Regions from separate parts of the Bacillus sp. L381 genome, predicted to be linked through region 1. Evidence: riboswitches for the same ligand, from Rfam matches in the RefSeq annotation. Region 1 holds a riboswitch; the other holds the start of a gene.
What was found. Region 1 has a riboswitch for S-adenosylmethionine ahead of metN (methionine ABC transporter ATP-binding protein). Riboswitches for the same ligand answer to the same signal wherever they lie in the genome.
Positions count from the first base shown of each region.

Region 2: it holds a riboswitch for S-adenosylmethionine, as region 1 does, so the genes downstream of both, metK (methionine adenosyltransferase) here and metN (methionine ABC transporter ATP-binding protein) in region 1, are expected to answer to the same signal.

Region 1 covers NZ_CP127224.1:3,072,284-3,078,430, reverse strand. Annotated here, with positions in the region: gene QRX25_RS15850 (acyl-CoA dehydrogenase FadE) at 1-294, shown strand, start outside; gene QRX25_RS15845 (arsenate reductase family protein) at 408-764, shown strand; gene gcvH (glycine cleavage system protein GcvH) at 824-1,207, shown strand; gene QRX25_RS15835 (YusG family protein) at 1,262-1,498, shown strand; gene QRX25_RS15830 (toprim domain-containing protein) at 1,567-1,932, shown strand; gene QRX25_RS15825 (thioredoxin family protein) at 1,938-2,258, shown strand; gene QRX25_RS15820 (SCP2 sterol-binding domain-containing protein) at 2,356-2,706, shown strand; SAM riboswitch class I at 2,818-2,924, shown strand; gene metN (methionine ABC transporter ATP-binding protein) at 3,030-4,055, shown strand; gene QRX25_RS15810 (methionine ABC transporter permease) at 4,048-4,716, shown strand; gene metQ (MetQ/NlpA family ABC transporter substrate-binding protein) at 4,730-5,545, shown strand; gene QRX25_RS15800 (carboxymuconolactone decarboxylase family protein) at 5,638-6,015, shown strand.
Region 2 covers NZ_CP127224.1:2,793,257-2,799,403, reverse strand. Annotated here, with positions in the region: gene QRX25_RS14235 (alpha/beta hydrolase family protein) at 107-880, shown strand; gene QRX25_RS14230 (DUF2584 domain-containing protein) at 938-1,180, shown strand; gene pckA (phosphoenolpyruvate carboxykinase (ATP)) at 1,223-2,806, opposite strand; SAM riboswitch class I at 3,005-3,143, shown strand; gene metK (methionine adenosyltransferase) at 3,313-4,515, shown strand; gene asnB (asparagine synthase (glutamine-hydrolyzing)) at 4,659-6,147, shown strand, end outside.

The DNA.
Region 1 (6,147 bases):
AGCGCGCTGTACGCTTTGGAATCTGCCGTCCTCAGAACGGAAAAAGCGATTGCGGCGGACGGTGCCGAAAAAGCCGCGCAGAAGCTGTTATATACGGAAATCTTTGCCCAGGAAGCCCTTCAGAACATTGAAGCGCACGCCAAAGAATCACTCATCGCCATGGAGGAAGGAGATTCCCTCCGCATGATGCTTTCTGTGCTGCGCAAACTGACGCGTTTGACACCGAAAAATCTCATTCAGAAAAAACGTGAAGCGGCTGCCGCTGTCTTCCGTGAAGAAAAATATACGGTTTGATCACATGCTGTAAGCGCTCCTTCATCCGGAGCGCTTTTTCATGAAGCAACGTTATAGGTTTTTACCAGTGATTGTGTTAAAATAACGACGATCATTTACAAGGGGTGAAGAAGATGTCGTTAAATTTTTACTGGTACCCTAAATGCGGAACGTGCCGTAATGCGAAAAAATGGCTGGAAGACCGCGGTAAGGAAATAAACGAAATACATATTGTGGAAGAAACACCGGCGAAAGAAGAAATCAAAGACCTCTACGAAAAGAGCGGCCTTGAGCTCAGAAAGTTTTTCAACACGAGCGGCATGAAATACCGCGAGCTGAACTTAAAGGAAAAACTGTACCACATGTCAGAGGATGAACAGCTTGAACTCCTGGCATCAGACGGTATGCTCCTGAAGCGCCCGATTACGACAGACGGCGAAAAAGTCACTGTCGGCTTTAAAGAAGACCAATTCGAAAAATATTGGATGTAATGCCAGGTTCAAAGAATTATGGTATCTTCTTATTATAAGAAAAAAATGGAGGGATTTAGATGAGCACACCGAAAGATATGCGTTATTCCAAAGAGCACGAATGGGTAAAAGTTGAGGACGGAAAAGCCCGTATCGGGATTACACACTTCGCGCAATCCGAACTTGGCGACATCGTATTTGTCGAGCTTCCTGAAGTCGGCGCTGAAATTAAAGCGGACGAGCCATTCGGCAGCGTAGAATCTGTCAAAACCGTATCCGAACTATACGCACCGATTAACGGAACGGTGACGGAAGTGAACGAAGACCTTGATGACAGTCCTGAATTCGTAAACGAGTCTCCGTATGAAAAAGCGTGGATGATCGTCGTGGAACCGGCTGATGCTGAAGAAATCGAAAACCTCATGACTTCCGAGCAATATGACGAAATGACACAGGAAGACTGATCGGATAGCAAAAGGGCCATTTGGACATTCTATCTGTAACGGGAGGTGTCCAATATGGCTTTTGATAAACAAAAGGTCGATGTCACGGAGAACATCACGGGCCGCTTTCAAAACGGCCGGTTTTCCTTGTTTCATGAAAATGAAGCCATCGGCGAGATGACAGGCATGAACCAGTACGAGCTCAAACAGGGCTTTTTATTTGAAAATCAAAAATTTTATAAAACAGCCGATGTCATAAACGGCAACGATCCGAAATATGTGGATTGCGATTATGAGAACGGCTGGTGTTAACTGTTGGCGGTGAATTTCACTGCCTTCTTTTTCAATTGAGCCTAAAACAATCGGCAGGTGATGCGCTTATGTTCAACGGAGATGAAAAGGTCATAATCGTAGAAGGAAAATCAGATAAAATCAAAGTCAGGGAAGTGCTCATCGAACCCGCGGAAATCATCTGTACAAACGGAACGATCGGCCAAACCGAACTGGAAGACTTGGCGGACCGCCTGTTTGACAGAGACGTGTATATTTTAACGGACGCAGACGACTCCGGAGAAAAATTAAGAAAACAGCTGAAAAGGGAGCTTCCCGAAGCGCGCCATATCTGCATAGACAGAACATACAGGCAAGTCGAATCGTGCCCGGGCCATCATCTCGCATCTGTGCTGATCAGAGCCGGCCTTGATGCAGACCCTGTATTTTTGAAAAAGAACGACCTGAGGTGGTAATCAAAATGAAAGAACTCCAAGAAAATGAACTCGAATCGATTCAGGATGACGTCTATCTCCTGTATTTGTACACCCCGTTTTGCGGCACATGCCAGCTGGCGTCCAAAATGCTTTCCGTCGTCGAAGAAATGCTGCCAGAAGCCGCCTTCTATAAAAACAACGTGAATTATTCCCCCGCATTCGCCAAAGCCTATCAGATTGAGAGCGTTCCGTGCTTTTTGCTGTTTAAAGGCGGAGAGCTTGTTGAGAAAGGATACGCCTTCCGCTCCGTTTCCTATTTATATGAGCTGATTAAACAAAAAACATCGCAAACGTTCCCGATGTGACAATTTTTACAGGAAAATGTCGTGCGGTTTATAAAGGGTTCTGTCCGTTAAAAAGAGAAATGTGTATGTATGGCCATTAAAACGGGAGGTTATACGAGTGGAGAAAATAGAAGTTTTAGAGAATGACGGACAGCATCTGTTTTTGAAACCGCTATTAAACGCCTCAACGCTGCTGATTACATTCCAAGGAGAAACAGAAGCCTTAACGGTCTCAATTAACGGACAGGGAGAAATGAGAAAAACGGCGGCTTCAAAGGAAAAATCTAATTTGACCTTTTACGGAAACCAGACGGAAATCATTCATCTCTTGCACGGTGATGTCTCTTTGCAGAAACTTATCCAAAGCGGAAAACTCAAAGTGAAGGGATCATTTCGGGCCCTGCTGAAGCTGGAGGCCATCCTCTGGCTGACAAACGGATTTTTTCAGGCGGTCAGCAAGCGGCCGTAACTGCCATTCTACCTATGTGACAATAGCTCCCATTATTTATTTTATTGACTTTTTATCATTCGCCGTGCTATTCTACAGTAAGAATTTCCGGACGAAAATACAATATGTTTTCTCTTATCAAGAGAGGTGGAGGGAAGTGCCCTATGAAGCCCGGCAACCATCAACGATGTTGAAATGGTGCCAATTCACTCAAAGCGATCTGCTTTGGAAGATGAGAGAAAGGCCTTTTTCAATAAGCCTTTCTGCTCATTTTTGCAGAAAGGCTTTTCTTTTGCAGAGAAACCCGGAAGATTTCTTAGAATAGTGTAAGGCAGGTGATTGCTTTGATCCATCTTCAAAATGTTTCAAAAATTTACAAAGCGAAGCATGGGGATGTCAATGCTGTCCAAGATGTCACTCTTGATATCAAAAAGGGCGAAATATTTGGAATTATAGGATATAGCGGAGCTGGTAAAAGTTCCTTAATCCGTCTCCTGAACGGCCTTGAAAAGCCGACATCAGGCACCGTGGAAGTCGCGGGGACGGAATTAAATAAAGTAAGCAGCCGCGCATTGAGAAAAGCGCGTCAGGAAATCAGCATGATCTTCCAGCATTTTAACCTTCTTTGGTCGCGAACCGTCCGGGAGAACATTATGTTTCCGCTGGAAATCGCCGGCGTGAAAAAAAGCGAACGAGTCCGCCGCGCCGATGAATTGATTAAACTGGTCGGATTAGAAGGAAAAGAAAAGTCTTATCCGTCGCAGCTGAGCGGCGGACAAAAACAGCGTGTCGGCATCGCCCGGGCGCTCGCCAATAATCCGAAAGTCCTTCTATGTGATGAAGCGACATCAGCGCTAGACCCGCAGACGACCGATTCAATTTTAGATCTTTTATCCGATATAAATGACAAACTCGGCCTGACAATTGTGCTCATTACTCATGAAATGCACGTCATCCGAAAAATCTGCAACAGAGTCGCCGTCATGGAAAACGGGAAAGTCGTTGAAGAAGGCGAAGTGCTCCAAGTCTTCAGAAACCCGCGTGAGCCGATGACAAAGCGTTTCGTTCAGCAGGTGACAGAACCGGAGGAGACGAAAGAAACCATTCAGCATTTTCTGCAGGAAACCGCCACAGGAAAAACGATTCAGCTTTCATTTGTCGGGCAGGCTGCCGAACAGCCGCTCATTACGGAGATGATCCGAAACTTTGACGTGGACGTCAATATTCTGCAGGGGAAAATTTCACAGACGAAAGACGGAGCCTACGGTTCTTTATTCATCCATATTGACGGTCAGGAAAAAGAAGTAGAAAACGTGATCCGGTTCATCAAAGACAAACAGGTAGAAGCAGAGGTGATCACAAATGTTTGAAAAATGGTTCCCGAACGTTGATATAACCGAGCTGTGGACGGCCACATACGAGACTCTTTATATGACGGTCATCGCTTTAGCCTTTTCATTTGTCATCGGAGCGATTCTCGGCCTTCTGCTCTTTTTAACGGGAAAGGGAAGCTTATGGGAAAATAAAATCATTAACACCGTGATTGCGGCGGTTGTCAATATTTTCAGGTCTATTCCGTTTCTTATTTTAATTATTCTGCTTCTCGGCTTTACTAAGTTTTTGGTCGGATCGATTTTAGGGCCGAACGCGGCATTGCCCGCGCTGATTATCGGCTCCGCGCCGTTTTATGCCCGCCTTGTTGAAATCGCGCTCCGGGAAGTTAATAAAGGAGTCATCGAAGCTGCGAGATCAATGGGAGCAAAGACATCGACGATTATCTTCAAAGTACTGATTCCTGAATCAATGCCTGCGTTAATCTCGGGCATCACCGTTACGGCTATCGCCCTGATCGGATCTACCGCCATTGCCGGCGCCATCGGTTCGGGCGGACTCGGAAACCTTGCATATGTAGAAGGATACCAGTCCAATAATACGGATGTAACGTTTGTGGCAACTGTATTTATTCTCATCATCGTCTTTATCATTCAAATTATCGGTGATGTGATTACAAATATAATAGACAAAAGATAAGGGAGGATTTACATTGAAAAAGATTGTACTAAGTGCGCTGCTGCTTGTGTTCGCGGGAGTTTTGACTGCCTGCGGATCAAACGGCTCTAATAAAAAGGAAATCGTCGTCGCTGCGACAAAAACACCGCATGCTGAAATCTTAAAAGAAGCGGAGCCGCTTCTGAAGGAAAAAGGCTACACATTAACAGTAAAAGTGCTGAACGATTACAAAATGTACAACAAAGCGTTAGCTGACAAAGAAGTGGATGCGAACTACTTCCAGCACGTTCCTTACCTTGAACAGGAAATGAAAGAAAATAAAGACTACAAACTCGTAAATGCCGGAGCCGTTCACCTTGAGCCGTTCGGAATTTACACGAAAAAATACAAATCACTGAAAGACCTGCCTAAAGGCGCGACCATCATCATGACAAACAACGTCGCAGAACAAGGCCGTATGCTGGCGATGCTTCAAAAAGCCGGACTGATCACACTGGATCCGAAGGTGAAAACAATTGACGCCACTACGAAAAACATTACGAAAAACCCGAAAAACCTGATATTCAAAAAAATCGCCCCTGAATTAACGGCGAAAGCATATAATGAAGAAGAAGGCGACGCAGTCTTCATTAACGTTAACTATGCGATTCAAAACAAATTGAATCCGTTAAAAGATGCGATTGAAGTGGAATCAACGAAAAACAACCCGTACGCCAACATCATTGCCGTTCGCAAAGGTGACGAAAAATCAGCGAAAATCAAAGCGCTTATGGAAGTGCTTCATTCTAAGAAAATCAAAGACTTTATTGAGAAAAAATACGACGGAGCCGTACTTCCTGTATCTGAATAAAGCGAAAACCCCGGATGAATCATCCGGGGTTTTTTTCGGGTATTAATCGGAGAACTGTCCATAATAAAAGGGAAGGTTAACGATTGGAGGGAATGGCAGTGGCTCAATATCAGGATAACGGCAAAAGCGTGCATGACGCATTAAAACAATACAAAGAAGGTTTAGGCATATTCGAACAGAAAATGCCGATGATGGGACGGAAGTTTAATGAATTTACTGAACAGTGTTTCTCAGCGGATTCATTAACTGAAAAAGAGAAACAATTAATCGCTCTCGGCATCAGCATCAGTGCCCAAGATGAATTTTGCATGATTTATCATACGAAGGGCTGCCTTGACCAGGGCGCGACAGAGGAAAACATCCTTGAGGTCATCAGCGTCGCGGCGGCATTCGGAGGAGGCGCAGCGCTCAGTCAGGGAGTGACCCTCGTGCAGCAGTGCATTCAGGAATTCGGACATACGACGCATTAGAAAGAGCAATCGTGTGAATACCGCTTTTCACATAAAACCAGCGCCGGTTTCCGGCACATTCGAAAGGATTCAGGGGCACACTCTCTTTGGCCGGAGCAGCGGATCATTGTTACAATGGAAACAAACAAATGA
Region 2 (6,147 bases), 280 kb from region 1:
CCTTTTTTGCTTTACATATCGTATGATGGGTATAAAAAATGTGTGAGTGCCCATATTCAGGTTGGGAAAGAATAAAAAACTGATGATGGAAGGAGGCTCATTTGTTTTGCTTGTTGAAAAGAAAAGGTTTCCGTCTCCGAGTCCGCATGTCCGCCTCTTTACGGTGTGCTATGAGTCAGAAGGGCTGAAGGTAAAAGGGCTCCTTGCCGAGCCTGCGGCGCCGGAAACATACGACGGTTTTTTATATTTGCGCGGCGGCATTAAAAATGTCGGCATGGTCCGTCCGGGAAGAATCGTTCAATTCGCTTCCCAAGGTTTTGTCGTGTTTGCGCCTTATTACAGAGGCAATCAGGGCGGGGAGGGAAATGAAGATTTTGCGGGAGAGGACAGAGAGGACGCGTTTTCCGCTTTCCGCCTGCTTCAGGAGCATCCGAACGTCAGGGAAGGGCGGATTCATATTTTTGGATTTTCCCGGGGCGGAATCATGGGTCTTTTGACTGCGATCGAGATGGGGCATCAAGCGGCTTCGCTCGTTTCTTGGGGCGGTGTGAGTGATATGGCGCTTACTTATGAAGAGCGGAAGGATTTGCGGCGGATGATGAAGCGGGTGATCGGCGGCACGCCGAAAAAAGTGCCGGATGAATACAGATGGCGTTCGCCGTTTGAAAGAGCAGACCGCATCCAGGCGCCTGTGCTGCTCATCCATGGAGAAAATGACGAAAATGTCTCGATCGAGCACGCCAGGATGATTGAGGACAAGCTGAAAGAGACGGGGAAACCGGTGGAAACCTGGTATTACAGCGGTTTCACGCATTATTTTCCCCCGCAGGAAAACAGGCGCATTGTCCGGCGTCTGGCGGAATGGATGAAGACACGGTAAAATGCCGGATTTATGATATGATAATATAGAAAAAGAGAATGAAAGGGGATTTTCATTTTGGGAATGCCTGTAGAATTTAATACCATGATTGTGACAAAAGGCAATGAAAAACGGATAGAGGAAAATATCTTTTTATTAGAGAAAGAGGGCTATCGGGTCTATCCTCTTGATATTCCGATGGACGTGCGCAAAACAAAAACCGGCGAGAAATCCGGCACGGGCGAAGTCCAAAAGCTCGAATGGGCGAACGGCCGGACAAGCATTACATACAGACTCACTTCGCTTCATTCGACAAACTGAAAAAACAAAAGCCGAGGGCATATACGCCCTTGGCTTTTTTAGTTAAACGAGAGGTCCGCCGGCTTTGGCAATCGAGTCTGCATGGGAAAACTTTTTAAAGTTTTCTTTAAACTCATTGGCTAAAAACAGCGCTTTTTCGTTGTATGCTTTTTTATCGCTCCATGTGTTTTCAGGCTGAAGAACCTCATCCGGAACGCCCGGAACATGAACGGGGCTGTGCAGTCCGAAAATGCTGTCTGCTGTCATGTCTGTCTGATCAAGCGTGCCGTTAATTGCGGCTTTGACCATCGCTCTTGTATACGAAAGTTTCATCCGCTCTCCGACTCCGTACCCTCCGCCGGTCCAGCCTGTGTTGACCAGAAAGACTTGAACGCCGTGTTCGTCGATTTTCTTCCCGAGCATTTCGGCATATACGTGAGCCGGAAGCGGCAAAAACGGTGAACCGAAGCACGTGGAGAAAGTCGTTTGCGGAGATGTCACGCCGCGTTCGGTTCCGGCAAGTTTGCTGGTGTACCCGCTTAAGAAATGATACATCGCCTGCTCCTTCGTCAGTTTGCTGATCGGAGGGAGCACACCAAATGCATCCGCCGTTAAAAAGACGATCGCCTGCGGGTGACCGGCAATGCTCGGCTGCACGATATTGCCGATCATCTCAATCGGGTATGCGGCTCTTGTATTTTCCGTGTAGAAGGAATTGTCGTAATCAGCCTCACCCGTTTTCTCATCAAGCACAACATTCTCAAGAACAGACCCGAAGCGGATCGCATGAAAAATCTGCGGTTCTTTTTCTTCGCTCAGATTGATACATTTAGCGTAACATCCGCCTTCAATGTTAAAAACGCCGGAATCAGACCAGCCGTGCTCGTCATCGCCGATCAGTTTCCGGTCCGCATCGGCTGAAAGCGTCGTTTTCCCTGTGCCGGAAAGACCGAAAAACAGGGCGACATCGCCTTTTTCACCGACGTTGGCTGAGCAGTGCATCGGCAGAATATCCTGCTGCGGGAGCAAAAAGTTCATAATCGAGAATATTGATTTTTTCATTTCTCCGGCGTACTCGGTACCGCCGATTAAAATGACGCGCTTTTCGAAGGACACAATGATAAACGTTTCGGAATGCGTGCCGTCCGTTTGCGGATCAGCTTTAAAATGCGGAGCTGAAAGAATGGTAAACGGCTGTGCTTGCGGATCTCTTTCATTCGTCTCCGGTCTGATAAACAGCTGGCGCGCGAATAAATTATGCCACGCAAATTCATTTACGACTGTAATCGGCAGTCTGTATTTTTCATCTGCGCCTGCGAATCCTTCAAAAACAAACAGTTCATCTCTCTGTTTTAAGTAGCTGACGACTTTGGCGTACAGCTTTTCAAACGCTTCTTCAGAAATAGGCTGGTTCACCGCGCCCCAATCAATTTGATTTTCTGTGCTTTTTTCGCGGACGATAAATTTATCTTTAGGTGATCGGCCCGTATATGCTCCGGTAGTGGCGCGTACGGCGCCTGTTGATGTCAGCGTTCCTTCATTTCGGCTGATCACTTTTTCGGTAAGTTTTGGAGCCGATAAATTATGATGCACATTCGGACTTGCAAGTAACGCTTGAAGATCTGCGGTTAAATCAACTAATTTCATAAAAACCTTCCTTTGCCGGTTTATTTGTATTTCGCTGAATGTGGAATTAGTATAACATATATCTAAAAATAGTCTATACTATTTGTTGTTTTTTGTTTGTGTTTTTTCCATTGCTTCCTGAAATAAAGGCGCGTAATCGCTTTAATTCATATTGACACTTTCCGCCCTTTTACGTTAAGATATTTCATTGAGCGGATACTCTTATCCCGAGCTGGCGGAGGGACAGGCCCGATGAAGCCCAGCAACCGGTTTCTCTGTAAAAAAGCAGGTGAAAACACTGTGGGAAACCAAGGTGCTAACCTGATGCAAGGTTTAATATTTCCTTGAGCGATAAGAGTGAAAGGCACACAGACCAAACCCTTTCCTCGAGTGGAAAAGGTTTTTTTATTTCATAAAATATGCCAATTAACATTCTCTGATATAGTATGACATTGTATTAAGAGGGAGCGAGTTCCGTATCATATGAAAAGGTCTTGCAAAAGATCTTTTTTCAGGAGGAAAAGTGAATGAGTAAAAACCGTCGACTATTTACATCTGAATCTGTTACCGAGGGTCATCCGGATAAAATCTGTGACCAAATTTCTGACAGTATCTTAGATGAGATTTTAAAAAATGACCCGAACGCGCGCGTAGCCTGCGAAACGTCTGTAACGACAGGCCTTGTGCTGGTAAGCGGAGAGATTACAACATCAACATACGTTGACATTCCGAAAACAGTCCGTGAAACGATTAAAGAAATCGGCTACACACGTGCCAAATACGGATTTGATGCGGAGACTTGCGCTGTTTTAACATCAATTGATGAACAGTCTGCGGATATCGCAATGGGTGTCGATCAGGCTCTTGAAGCTCGTGAAGGCACAATGAGCGATGCTGAAATCGAAGCGATCGGAGCGGGGGACCAAGGTCTGATGTTCGGTTATGCGTGTAACGAAACGAAAGAGCTTATGCCGCTTCCGATCTCACTGGCGCATAAATTAGCCCGCCGTCTGAGCGAAGTCCGCAAAGAAGATATTCTTCCGTACCTTCGCCCTGACGGAAAAACGCAAGTTACCGTTGAATATGATGAAAACAACAAACCTGTCCGCATCGATGCGATCGTCATCTCAACTCAGCACCATCCGGAAATTACGCTTGAGCAGATTCAGCGCAATCTGAAAGAGCATGTCATTAACCCTGTCGTGCCTGAGGAACTGATTGATGAAGAAACAAAATACTTCATCAACCCTACGGGACGTTTCGTAATCGGCGGTCCGCAAGGTGATGCGGGTCTTACCGGCCGTAAAATCATCGTTGACACATACGGCGGATATGCACGCCACGGCGGCGGCGCGTTCTCCGGTAAGGACGCGACGAAGGTAGACCGTTCTGCGGCATACGCTGCGAGATACGTAGCGAAAAACATCGTGGCAGCAGGCCTTGCTGATTCTTGTGAAGTGCAGCTTGCATACGCAATCGGCGTGGCACAGCCTGTTTCTATTTCCATCAATACGTTTGATACAGGAAAAGCTTCTGAAGAGAAACTGATCGAAGTCGTACGGAATAACTTCGACCTGAGACCTGCCGGCATTATTAAAATGCTTGATTTGCGCCGCCCGATCTATAAGCAGACTGCTGCTTACGGCCACTTCGGACGCCATGATGTGGATCTTCCTTGGGAGCGTACTGACAAGGCGGATACGCTTCGCAAAGAAGCACTAGGAGAATAATTTTATAGCCGCTTACTTAAGCGGCTTTCCCTTTTTGCAGATGCTGCCATGCTGATTTTTTACATAGCGTGAAACCAATGGCGTAACAAAGCGTCTATAAAAAGGGGGTCCAATTAGAAAATTACACTTATGGAGGCTATACTATGTGTGGATTTGTCGGTGTTTTTAATAAGCATCCATTAACTCAAACCGCAGATCAAGAAGAGCTAATCAAACAAATGAACCAAATGATCGTTCACCGCGGTCCTGACAGCGATGGGTATTATCATGACGAGCACGTCGGTTTCGGCTTCAGACGGCTCAGTATTATTGACGTAGAAAACGGCGGACAGCCTTTATCATATGAAGACGAAAAATATTGGATCATTTTTAACGGCGAAATCTATAACTACATTGAATTGAGAGAAGAGCTTGAAGCGAAAGGCTACAAGTTCAATACAGATTCCGATACCGAGGTGCTCCTTGCGACATACCGCCATTATAAAGAAGAAGCCGCTTCAAAGCTTCGCGGAATGTTCGCGTTTTTAATCTGGAACAAAGCTGACCGCGTCATGTACGGCGCGAGAGACCCGTTCGGAATTAAACCGCTGTATTACACAACTATCGGGGACAAAGTGTATTTTGCATCTGAAAGAAAAAGTTTAATGGCCGCTCAAAACGGTATTGATCTTGATACAGCTTCTTTACAGCAATATATGTCTTTCCAATTCGTTCCTGAACCGAGCACGCTTGACGCTGAAGTGAAAAAAGTCGAGCCGGGCAGCCAGTTTACGATCCGCCCGGAAGGCGATATCGCGTTTAAAACGTATTTCAAAGCGAACTTTAAGCCCGTTCAGTCTGATGAAGATAAATTGGTGAAAGAAGTCAGAGACGCAATCTTTGACTCTGTCAAAGTCCACATGAGAAGTGACGTTCCCGTCGGCTCGTTCCTATCCGGCGGTATTGACTCTTCTTTTATCGTCTCAGTTGCGAAAGAATTTCACCCGAACCTTAAAACATTTTCTGTCGGCTTTGAGCAGCAGGGCTTCAGTGAAGTTGATGTAGCGAAGGAAACAGCTGCCGCGCTCGGGATTGAAAATATCAGCAAAGTCATTTCTCCTGAGGAGTATATGAACGAGCTTCCGAAAATCGTCTGGCACTTTGATGACCCGCTTGCAGATCCGGCGGCGATTCCTTTGTACTTTGTCGCGAAAGAAGCGAAAAAACATGTAACGGTCGCGTTATCCGGGGAAGGCGCGGACGAGCTGTTCGGCGGGTACAATATTTACCGCGAACCGCTGTCGCTTAAACCGTTTGAACGCATTCCGTCCGGACTGAAAAAAATGCTTCTTCATGTGGCATCCGTCATGCCTGAAGGAATGAGAGGGAAAAGCCTCTTAGTCCGCGGCTGCACACCGCTTGAGGAGCGCTATATCGGAAATGCGAAGATTTTTGAAGAGCCTGTGAAAAAACAGCTGCTTAAACATTACAATTCAGAGCTTTCATACCGTGATGTCACGAAGCCGTACTTTACGGAAAGCCGTTCATACAGTGACATTAATAAAATGCAGTATGTCGACATTCATACGTGGATGCGCGGCGACATTCTGTTAAAGGCTGACAAAATGACGATGGCCAACTCATTGGAGCTGC